DNA from 3 places in the Streptomyces sp. BHT-5-2 genome. Region 3 is predicted to be linked to each of the others. Evidence: riboswitches for the same ligand, from Rfam matches in the RefSeq annotation. Region 3 holds a riboswitch; each other region holds the start of a gene.

What was found. A riboswitch is a leader RNA that binds a small molecule or an ion and turns the genes downstream of it on or off. The one in region 3 is predicted to bind cyclic di-AMP.
Positions count from the first base shown of each region.
Region 1: another riboswitch for cyclic di-AMP. It lies ahead of K2224_RS35020 (M23 family metallopeptidase); the one in region 3 lies ahead of K2224_RS05360 (M23 family metallopeptidase).
Region 2: another riboswitch for cyclic di-AMP. It lies ahead of K2224_RS10085 (C40 family peptidase); the one in region 3 lies ahead of K2224_RS05360 (M23 family metallopeptidase).

Region 1 covers NZ_CP081497.1:1,620,533-1,623,978, forward strand. Annotated here, with positions in the region: gene K2224_RS35010 (pitrilysin family protein) at 1-246, shown strand, start outside; gene K2224_RS35015 (pitrilysin family protein) at 285-1,667, shown strand; cyclic di-AMP (ydaO/yuaA leader) riboswitch at 1,967-2,123, shown strand; gene K2224_RS35020 (M23 family metallopeptidase) at 2,136-2,915, shown strand; gene K2224_RS35025 (GntR family transcriptional regulator) at 3,156-3,446, shown strand, end outside.
Region 2 covers NZ_CP081496.1:2,270,145-2,273,590, forward strand. Annotated here, with positions in the region: gene K2224_RS10080 (hypothetical protein) at 1-97, shown strand, start outside; gene K2224_RS10085 (C40 family peptidase) at 295-1,428, opposite strand; cyclic di-AMP (ydaO/yuaA leader) riboswitch at 1,436-1,606, opposite strand; gene pcrA (DNA helicase PcrA) at 1,855-3,446, shown strand, end outside.
Region 3 covers NZ_CP081496.1:1,236,825-1,240,270, reverse strand. Annotated here, with positions in the region: gene K2224_RS05365 (DUF2332 domain-containing protein) at 1-996, opposite strand, end outside; cyclic di-AMP (ydaO/yuaA leader) riboswitch at 1,400-1,565, shown strand; gene K2224_RS05360 (M23 family metallopeptidase) at 1,577-2,851, shown strand; gene K2224_RS05355 (hypothetical protein) at 2,952-3,254, opposite strand; gene K2224_RS05350 (PrsW family intramembrane metalloprotease) at 3,337-3,446, opposite strand, start outside.

The DNA of each region.
Region 1 (3,446 bases), on a different replicon from region 3:
CGCGAATGGCTGGACCGGCTCGCCACGGTCAGCGGCCGAGCCGACGAACTGTGCCGCTTCGCCGTCCTGTTCGGCGACCCGCAGCTCGCGCTGACCGCCGTCCAGCGCGTCCTGGAGATCAGCCCGCTGGAGGTGCAGGCGGTCGCCAAGGCCCGGCTGCGCCCCGACAACCGCGCCGTGCTCGTCTACGAGCCCACCGCGAACACCGACGCCGCCGGCACCGAGGAAGAGGAGGCGGCCAAGTGACCGACGCCACCACCCCCGCAGACGCCCCCGTGAGCACCATGGAGTTCCACCCGCAGCCCCGGGGCGGCGCTCCCAAGCCGTGGGCCTTCCCCGCGCCCGAGCGCAGCCGGCTGGCGAACGGTCTGACCCTGCTGACCAGCCACCGCCCCGGCCAGCAGGTCGTCGCGGTGGAGATCAACCTCGTCGCGCCCCTGGAGGCCGAGCCCGAGGGCCTCGACGGCGTCGCCACGATCATGGCCCGCGCGCTGTCCGAGGGCACCGACAAGCACACCGCCGAGGAGTTCGCCGCCGAGCTGGAGCGCTGCGGCGCCACCCTGGACGCGCACGCCGACCACCCCGGTGTACGGGTCGCCCTGGAGGTCCCCGCCTCCCGGTTGCCGCGCGCCCTCGGCCTGCTCGCCGACGCGCTGCGCGCCCCGGCCTTCCCGGACAGCGAGATCGAGCGGCTGGTCCGCAACCGCCTCGACGAGATCCCGCACGAGCTGGCCAACCCGGCCCGGCGCGCCGCGATGGCGCTCTCCAAGGAGCTGTTCCCGGCCACCTCACGGATGTCGCGGCCCCGTCAGGGCACCGAGGAGACGGTCGCCCGGATCGACGCGACCGCCGTCCGCGCCTTCTACGACGCCCATGTCCGCCCCGCCACCGGCACCGCCGTCGTCGTCGGCGACTTCACCGGCGTCGACCTGGCCGCGGCGCTGGCCGACACCCTCGGCGCCTGGACGGGCTCCACCGCCGAACCGCGGCAGCCCTCCCCGGTGGTCGCCGACGACACCGGCCGCGTGGTGATCGTCGACCGTCCCGGTGCCGTCCAGACGCAACTGCTCATCGGGCGGATCGGTGCCGACCGGCACGACCAGGTATGGCCCGCCCAGGTGCTCGGCACGTACTGCCTGGGCGGCACCCTCACCTCCCGTCTGGACCGGGTGCTGCGCGAGGAGAAGGGCTACACCTACGGGGTGCGCTCCTTCGGGCAGGTACTGCGCTCCAGCGCCCCGTCCTCCCCGGAGGGGGCCACCGGCGCCGCCCTGCTCGCCATCAGCGGGTCGGTGGACACCGCGTCCACCGGGCCGGCGCTCCAGGACCTGTGGACGGTGCTGCGGACCCTCGCGGCGGAGGGGCTGACGGACGCCGAGCGCGACGTGGCGGTGCAGAACCTCGTCGGTGTCGCACCGCTGAAGTACGAGACCGCCGCCGCGGTCGCCGGCACGCTGGCCGACCAGGTGGAGCAGCAGCTCCCGGACGACTACCAGGCGCAGTTGTACGTCCGGCTCGCGGAGACCGGCACCGTCGAGGCGACCGCCGCGGTCGTCAACGCCTTCCCGGTGGACCGGCTGGTGACGGTCCTGGTGGGTGACGCGGCGCAGATCGCCGAGCCCGTCAAGGCGTTGGGCATCGGCGAGGTGACGGTCGTCAGCAGCTGACCCCCGGTGTGACGGGCCCTCACCCGACGGCCCGTCATCTGTCGACAAAGCGGCTCCCGTGGCGGGCACTTGCCACGGGAGCCGCTTCGCGTGCACGCCATGTCACCCTGTGCCCGCGGCGGGAACGGCCGGTGGGAACCGTGCTGCGCGGACGGTCGAGGATGCCCGGCCGGTTGTGCCGGTTGCCCGATTCGCGTGTGGCGTGGCGCACAAAAATCCGGTTCTGTTTGCCGATCGAAAGTTGTCCCGATTAGCGTCGGTCCGGCTGTTCGTCACAACTCCGCCACACCAGTGGCACCGGACAGCCATCGCCGAGTCCCCGTACGGCGCGAGCCAGGGGAGCCGGGGACCCACATGTCCCTTGGGGTGAATCGGGCGCCTCCCCGGAGGAACCCGTAGGAGACCTTCCTGCTCCGAACCCGTCAGCTAACCCGGTAGGCGAGAGGGAAGGAAAGGACCAGCCGCCACATGGCGTTCACCCGTGCCACCGGGAAGCACCGCCGCGCGAGCCGTACCGCTCGCACCACCCGCAACCTCGCCGGCATAGCCACCCTGGCCGCCTCCGGTGTCGTCGCCTCCGTGGCGTCGCCCGCGCTGGCCGCCACGGACGAGCCCGCTCTCCACGACACCGGCCTCCGGCAGGCCGTCGTGATGGGTGACGAACTCGCCGTCCGGATCGAGGCCCAGGCGGACGCGCAGCAGGCCGCTGCCGAGGCCGCGGCGGCCAAGGCGAAGGCCGAAGCCGAGGCCGCCCGGCGGGCCGAGGCGGCGAAGAAGAAGGCCGACGAGGAGCGCGCGGCCAAGGTGCGCGCCGCCCGCGAGGCCGAGCGCAAGCGCCTCAACACCTTCGTCGCTCCGGTGACCGGCTCCTACGTCTCCACCGCCTACAAGGCGTCCAGCGGCCTGTGGTCCTCGGGCAGCCACACCGGCATCGACTTCCACGCCGCCTACGGCACTTCCGTTCACGCGGTCGGTTCGGGCACCGTCGTCGAGGCCGGCTGGGGCGGCGCGTACGGCAACAACGTCGTGATCAAGATGAACGACGGTACGTACACCCAATACGGTCACCTTTCGTCGATCGGGGTGACGGTCGGACAGACGGTCACCCCCGGGCAGCAGATCGCCCTCTCCGGCAACACCGGCAACACCACCGGTCCGCACCTCCACTTCGAGGCGCGGACCGGTCCCGACTACGGCTCGGACATCGACCCGGTCGCCTACCTCCGCGCGCACGGCGTCACCGTCTGACCCACCCGGACCCCGCCGCAGCACCGTCCCCCGGAGCCCCGTCCCGCCACACCGGCAGGCCGGGGCTCCGTCGTCTCCCGGAAAAGGCCGGCACGGGGGCGTGTACCGACTCCCACGCATCGGCCGAAAAGCTTCGGTGAATTCACGAGATCCCGAGGGAGAATTCCCAACGGTCGAATAAAGTCAGGGAATGTCGCCGCAGGGGCGGCGGTCCCGGTGATTACGGCGGAGGCACTGACGATGCGAGGCCATATTTCCGCGCATGCGGTGTGCACGGCGATTCGCGACGATATCGTCGCCGGTGCACTGGCGCCGGGCAGCCGACTGATCGAGGACATTCTCGCCGCGCGGTACGGCGTATCCAGGGTCCCGGTGCGGGAAGCGCTGCGCACCCTCCAGTCCGAGGGCTTCGTCACCACCCGCCATCACGCGGGCGCCTGCGTCGCCGAACTCACCGAGCAGGAGGCCGCCGACCTCCTCGACCTCCGTGCCCTCGTGGAGCCGCTGGGCGCTGCCCGCGCGGCCGCCCGC
Region 2 (3,446 bases), 1.0 Mb from region 3:
CGTCAAGCGCGACGAGGAGAAGCTCCCCAAGCCGCTCTTCGGCGCGGTCGGCGGGCTCACCATGTTCAACATCTTTCTCGCGGTGCTCTGGACCTGAGCCCACGGGTCACGGGCCACAGGCCACACCGCCGTACCGACGGCTCACCGCGCGGTCATCCCGCTCCCGCTCCGAAATCCGGAGGCGGAGGCGGCGGATGACCGCGCGGTGGCGTGTGGCGGGGTGTGAGGGGGGTGGCGTGCAGGGCCGCGGAGGCGGGGGCCGTCAAGGACGCGGGGTGCGCGCCCGTATGTCGGTTATCCGGGCCGGACGCTGCCGTAGATCGGCATGCCGTAGATCGACTCGACCCGGACGCTGGCGCCCGGGTGCGGGGCGTGGATCATCTCGCCGCCGCCGATGTACATCCCGACGTGGCTGATGTCGTTGAAGAAGAACACCAGGTCGCCGGGTTGGAGATCGCTGCTGGTGACCCGGGTGCCGACCTTGACCTGGTCCCAGGTCGTACGCGGCAGGTCGACCCCGGCGGCCCGCCACGCGGCCTGCGTCAGCCCCGAACAGTCGTAGGAGCTGGGTCCGGTCGCGCCCCAGACGTACGGTTTGCCGATCTGGGCGCGGGCGAAGGCGAGCGCCTTGCCGGCCTTGGTGGAGTACGAGCCGCTGTCGGACGTGCCGCCGCCGGAGCCCTGTCCGGAGCCGCTGCCGCCGGGCTGCTGCTGGCGCTGCTGGGCCTCCTTGCGGGCCTGCTCGGCGGCCTTGCGCTGGGCCTCGGCCTCCTTCTGCCGCTCCAACTCGGCAAGCCGCGCCTTCTCCTGGGCGGTCAGCCGGGACAGCAGCTCCCGGGCCTCGGCCAGCTTGGCCTGAACGTTTCGCTTGCTCTCCTTCAGAGACGCCTGCGACTCCTGGAGGCCCTCCAGGCTGTGGGTCGCCTCCGCCCGCTGGCGGGCGGCGGCCGCGGCCTGCTCCTCGTAGTCCGTGATCGCCTGCTTCTGCCGCCCGGTGAGCTGCTCCATCAGGTGGTTGCGGTCGACGAACTGCTGCGGGTCCTTGGCCAGCATCAGCTGGGCGGTCGGGCTGATCCCGCCGGTCTGGTACTGCGCCGAGGCGAACGCGCCCAGGCGGCGCCGGGACTCGTTCATCTTGTCCGCGCGCCGGGCGGCCTCGTCGAGCAGGCGGTTCACGGTGCGCTGCTGGCCGTCCGCCTTCTCCTTGGCGGCGTTGTACTTCTGGGTGGCCACCTCCGCCTGCTGGTAGAGGTCGTCGACCTTCTGCTTGACCTCCTCGATGGTCGGCTGCGGCGCCTTGGGGGCGGCGTTCGCGGTCTGCGAGAGCAGCGTGACCGAGGCCAGGGCGGCGGTGGTGAGCCCGGCCGCCGTACGACGGCCGCCGGGTGTGGCGAGTATGGGGGTGCGCGGCTTGCGGTGGGACGCCAAGGCCGGCGACTCCTTCCGTGGACCGCCTACCGGGTTAGCTGTCGGGTTCGGGCGGTGTGCTGACGGAAGGCTTGCCCTACGACCCGTGCGCCCGCCTGGCGACGGTCGCACCGGTCGATTCACCCCGGTGGTGCGTGTCGGGTCCCCGGCTCCGGGTGCCTGACGGCAGGTCCGGACTCGGCGGGGGCGGCCCGTGCGAACGCTGTCGTCCGCTGGGACGGCGGGCTGCCCGAGCGAGACCGTAGCCAACTCGTGTGGCTCCTGTGAAGGCTGGTGTTCGATATGCCCGAAACCTTTTTGTGACCAGAATGTGAGCGGCCCCAGGTTTGCGCACCACCGCACACGACGGCGACCCCTCCGTGCGGTACCGGCCAATCCGCCACTCCGCAACCACGTGTCAGTGCGGCGGCCTAAACTCGGTGGGCGATGAGCAGCCTCTTTGACGACAGCTTCCTGGCGGACCTCGGCCCCGCGGACGAGGAGCCCCCGCCGCCGCCCGAGGACGAGCACGGCCCGGCCCCGGAGGAGATCCCCGCCGACCTCTTCGGCGGGAGGTTCGACGCGCCCGCGCCCAGGGAGCCGTACTACCGCGACGGCGCCGCCCGCCCGGCCATCGACCCGGCGGCGCTCCTGGAGGGGCTCAACGACCAGCAGAAGGCCGCCGTGGTCCACAGCGGCGGCCCGCTGCTGATCGTCGCCGGCGCCGGCTCCGGCAAGACCCGGGTGCTCACCCACCGGATCGCCCACCTGCTCGCCGAGCGCCACGTCCACCCCGGCCAGATCCTCGCGATCACCTTCACCAACAAGGCCGCGGGCGAGATGAAGGAGCGGGTCGAGCAGCTGGTCGGCCCGCGCGCGCACGCGATGTGGGTCTCCACCTTCCACAGCGCCTGCGTGCGGATCCTGCGCCGCGAGTCCAAGAAGCTCGGCTTCACGTCCTCCTTCTCGATCTACGACGCGGCCGACTCCAAGCGCCTGATGGCCCTGGTCTGCCGCGATCTCGATCTGGACCCCAAGCGCTTCCCGCCCAAGTCCTTCAGCGCGAAGATCTCCAACCTCAAGAACGAGCTCATCGACGAGGAGACCTTCGCCGGGACGGCCGCCGACGGCTTCGAGAAGACCCTGGCCCAGGCGTACGCGATGTACCAGGCCCGGCTGCGCGAGGCCAACGCCCTGGACTTCGACGACATCATCATGACGACGGTCCACCTGCTCCAGGCGTTCCCGGACGTCGCCGAGCACTACCGCCGTCGCTTCCGCCACGTCCTCGTCGACGAGTACCAGGACACCAACCACGCCCAGTACACCCTCGTCCGCGAGCTCGTCGGCCCCGGCACAGCCGAGGCGCCCGCCGCCGAGCTGTGCGTCGTCGGTGACGCCGACCAGTCGATCTACGCCTTCCGCGGCGCCACGATCCGCAACATCCTCCAGTTCGAGGAGGACTACCCGGACGCCACCACGATCCTCCTGGAGCAGAACTACCGCTCCTCGCAGACGATCCTCTCCGCCGCCAACGCCGTCATCGAGCGCAACGAGAACCGCCGCCCCAAGAACCTCTGGACGGACGCCGGCGCCGGCCCCAGGATCACCGGCTATGTCGCCGACACCGAGCACGACGAGGCCCAGTTCGTCGCCGACGAGATCGACCGGCTCACCGACGCCGGCGACGCCAAGGCCGGCGACGTCGCGGTCTTCTACCGCACCAACGCCCAGTCCCGGGTCTTCGAGGAGATCTTCATCCGGGTCGGGCTGCCCTACAAGGTCGTCGGCGGCGTGCGCTTCTACGAGCGCAAGGAGGTCCGCGACATCCTCGCCTACCTCCGGGTGCTCGCCAACCCCGAGGACGCCGTCCCGCTGCGCCGGATCCTCAACGTCCCCAAGCGCGGCATCGGCGACCGCGCCGAGGCGATGATCGAGGCCCTGGCGCTGCGCGAGAAGATCACCTTCCCGCAGGCGCTGCGCCGGGTCGACGAGGCGTACGGCATGGCCGCCCGCTCCGCCAACGCCGTCAAGCGGTT
Region 3 (3,446 bases):
GCCCCCGCCGTCCCGTTCGGCGAGCAGCGACCGCACGAGGCGGGCGAACTCCTCGCGCCGGGCGAGCGGAAGGTAGTTCAGCACCGAGCTGTGGAACACCACGAGGGTCGCCTCGGGCGGCGCCTGGGCGGCCAGCGCCGGCAGTTCGTCCACCAGGTCGCCGCGCACCAGGACCGGGCGCGGCGCGCCCCGCACCGCCTCGACGGCCGCCGAGAGCCGCGCCGTACGGGCCTCGTCGCCGGGCCAGAGGAGGGCGCGCAGCCAGCGCAGATCGTCCGGCTCGCCGACCGGGTCGAGCGGGTTCAGGTCGATGCCGCCGCGCCAGACGATCTCGGGCAGCGCGCCGCGCAGCGCCCCGTCGCCGCCGGGCGCGGGACCGCTGGTCCGGCAGGTGAAGGTGACCGGGCTGCCCGGGGCACCGGCCGTGAAGGTCGCGCCGCCTTCCCCGGCGTCGCTCCCGTAGGGGCCGTCCTTCCCGGGCCGCCCCTCCTGGACGTACCGGTAGCGGTAGCGGTCCGGGTGCAGGCACAGCCCCGCCGAGGTGCCGACCTCCAGGAGGGCCAGCGGCTGCGGCAGACGAGCCAGCAGCGGCAGCAGCGTGGCGCAGCGCGCCGGTTCGTTGGTCTGGGTGGCGCGGCTCATGATCACCGCGCGGACCTCGTCCCAGTGCCGGATGGTCCACTCGCGCCAGCGCCCGTACGCCGACTCGCCGCGCGGCCCCGACTCCGCGTGCGGGCCGTCGAGATGGCGCACCGCGGCGAGCAGGAGGTCGGGCTGCTGCTTGTTGCCGGCCGGCAGCGAGGCCGCGATCAGCTCGCACAGCTCGTCGTCCCGGCCGATCCGGGCGGTCAGCTCCTCGTGGGCGTCGGACCGGCCCCGCGCCTGCTGCCGGGAGAACTCCCGGTACCTGGCCGCCACTTCCTGCGGGCTGTTGACGGTGTTCCCGGTGTTCCCGGCGTTTCCGCCGTTTCCGGTGTGCGCGACGTTGACGACCATGGGGCGACGTTATCGCCCTTACGCTCCGTGATCGTGGTGCGTCCCTCCGCATAACAACTGGTGCACAATCGTCGCGAGATCGTTTGGCGAGGCGGGGGCAACTCGCCCCGTTTACGGCAGAGATGGCAGTAAAAGTTCCCGTCAGGGCCCCCGCGGGAGGCTTGCGGAACGCCCGCAGATTCGTGGGAACGCTTGGATTTCCCCAGCCGTCTCTATTACTGTCCGATAACGGAGCGCGGTCGTCCCAGCCGTCGCCAGTGGCGGCTCCGTGCGCCGACGCCGAATCCTGTACGCGCTGTTCCCGCACGTCCAGAACGACCCTCATGTCACCCGCCCGAGCCAACGGTTCGAACGGCGCGACCCGTGTCCTCGACCCGGGTCGACTCGCCCGGATCGGACGGTTTCGCGGGCACTGCCGGATCCGCCTGGAATTGCAGGGAATTGAGTCGAGGGAACCGGGGAACCACCATCTTGGGGTGAATCGGGCGCCGCTCGCCAAGGGGTGCCCGTAGGAGACCTTCCTGCTCCGAACCCGTCAGCTAACCCGGTAGGCGAGAAGGAAGGAAAGGAGAACGCCCCCGTGGCGTCCAACAGGCCCGCCCCACAAGGCCCGTCCACCTATGGCCCCGGCGGCCCCGCCGACTTCGGCGGCGCGGTCGGTCCCGGCGGCCCCGCCGGCCCCGGTGCCCCCGCCGCTGCCGGTTCCCCCGTCATGCCGGCCCAAGTTCCGTCGTCCTACGAGGAGTTGGCGGACGGCGCGCCGCCTCGGGAGCCGTTCTTCCACGACCGGTCCTCCCAGGCGGCGGCCCGGGCAGCACAGACATCCCAGGCGACCCAGGTGCCCCAGGGCGAGCGGGGGCGGCCGTCCGGTGACGAGCCGTCCCACGGCCCCGCCGGCGACGCGGACGACTGGCTCCCGGGCGACGAGACGGGCGACGGCGACGCCGGCCGCCCGGTCCGCGGCAAGCACCGGGTGGCGAGGCAGCGCGGCGGCCTCGCACGCGGCGGTACGGCGCTGGGCGTCGGCGTGATCGCGGCGGTCGGCGCGAGCGGGGTGGCCGCGGCCGAGGGCCGGCCGCCGGTCCCGATCTCGATGCCCGACCCCGGCGGGGCGGTCGACGACACCGCCGGCACGCTCCGGGACGCCCCCGCGCCGCCCTCCCGGACCGCTGACGCCGACGGGGACGCCGGGGCCGCGGGCCCCGCCGAGGCGCTGCGCCACCGCATCCTCCAGCAGGCCGACGCCCGGCAGAGCGCCGCGGAACAGGCCGCCGAGGCGGCCGAGGCGGCCGCGGACGCGCCCGGCCGGCAGCAGGAGGAGGCCGCGCAGCCGACCTCGACGACCGCGGAGGAGAAGGCGGAGCCGCAGGGCACGACGGCCGCGGCGACCGGGCACCAGGCGGCGGCGCCCGTGGCCCGGCACCCGAATGCGGCGGCCGAGCACCCCGCCCACCAGGCGAGGACGTCCGTCGCCCCGCTCTCCTCGTACACCCTCGGCGCCGGCTTCGGGCAGGCCGGCGACCGCTGGGCCGCGGAGCACACCGGGCAGGACTTCACCGCCCCAACGGGCACGCCGGTCAAGGCCGTTCACGACGGGACCATCACCCAGGCGGGCTGGGCCGGCGCATACGGCTACCGCATCGTCCTCACCCTCGACGACGGCACCCAGCTGTGGTTCTGCCACCTGTCCTCCATGGTCAGGACGACGGGCCGGGTCCACACGGGCGACGTGATCGGCCGCGTCGGCGCCACCGGGAACGCCACCGGCCCGCACCTCCACCTGGAGGTCCGCCCGCACGCCGGCGCCCCGGCGGACCCGCTGCCCTGGCTGCGCGCCCACGGGGCCGCCGTCTGACGGACCGGCGCCGTAGGGGCCCGCACGGGTGCCGCACACGGGAACGGTGCGGGGCGCGCAGCATCGCCGCGCGCCCCGCACCGTCCACCGACCAGGCTCGCTAGCCGCGCCGGTCCGCCACCGCCCACGAGGCCAGGGCGACCCCGCCCGCCACCGCGAACACCGACGGCCACGCCCCGATCTTCTTGGCCAGCGGGTGCGAGCCCGCGAACGCCGCCACATAGGCACCGCTCAGCGCCGCGGCCGCCTTCGTGCCGGCCTTCTGCTGCCAGCCCCGGGCCGCCACCGCACCGGCGGCCGCCAGCGCGACCCCGCCCAGCGGCCGCTTCCTGGTCCAGCGGGCCACGCCGTAGCCGCCCACCAGGCCCGTGGCCGCCACCACGCTCGTCGGTATCCCAGCCATCGCAGAATCCTCCCTTGTACGGACAACTCCCCTGAGCCTACGCGCGGCCCACGGCCCCTACGGGAGCACGGTCGCTACCGGCTCACGGCTCCCGGCGCGGCTCGCCGGCCGGTGGCGCGGCGGGGCCCGGCATGCCCGTCCCGCCCGCCCACGCCTGGAGCAGCGCCGGTCCCGCCCACGGCCGGTGGCGCC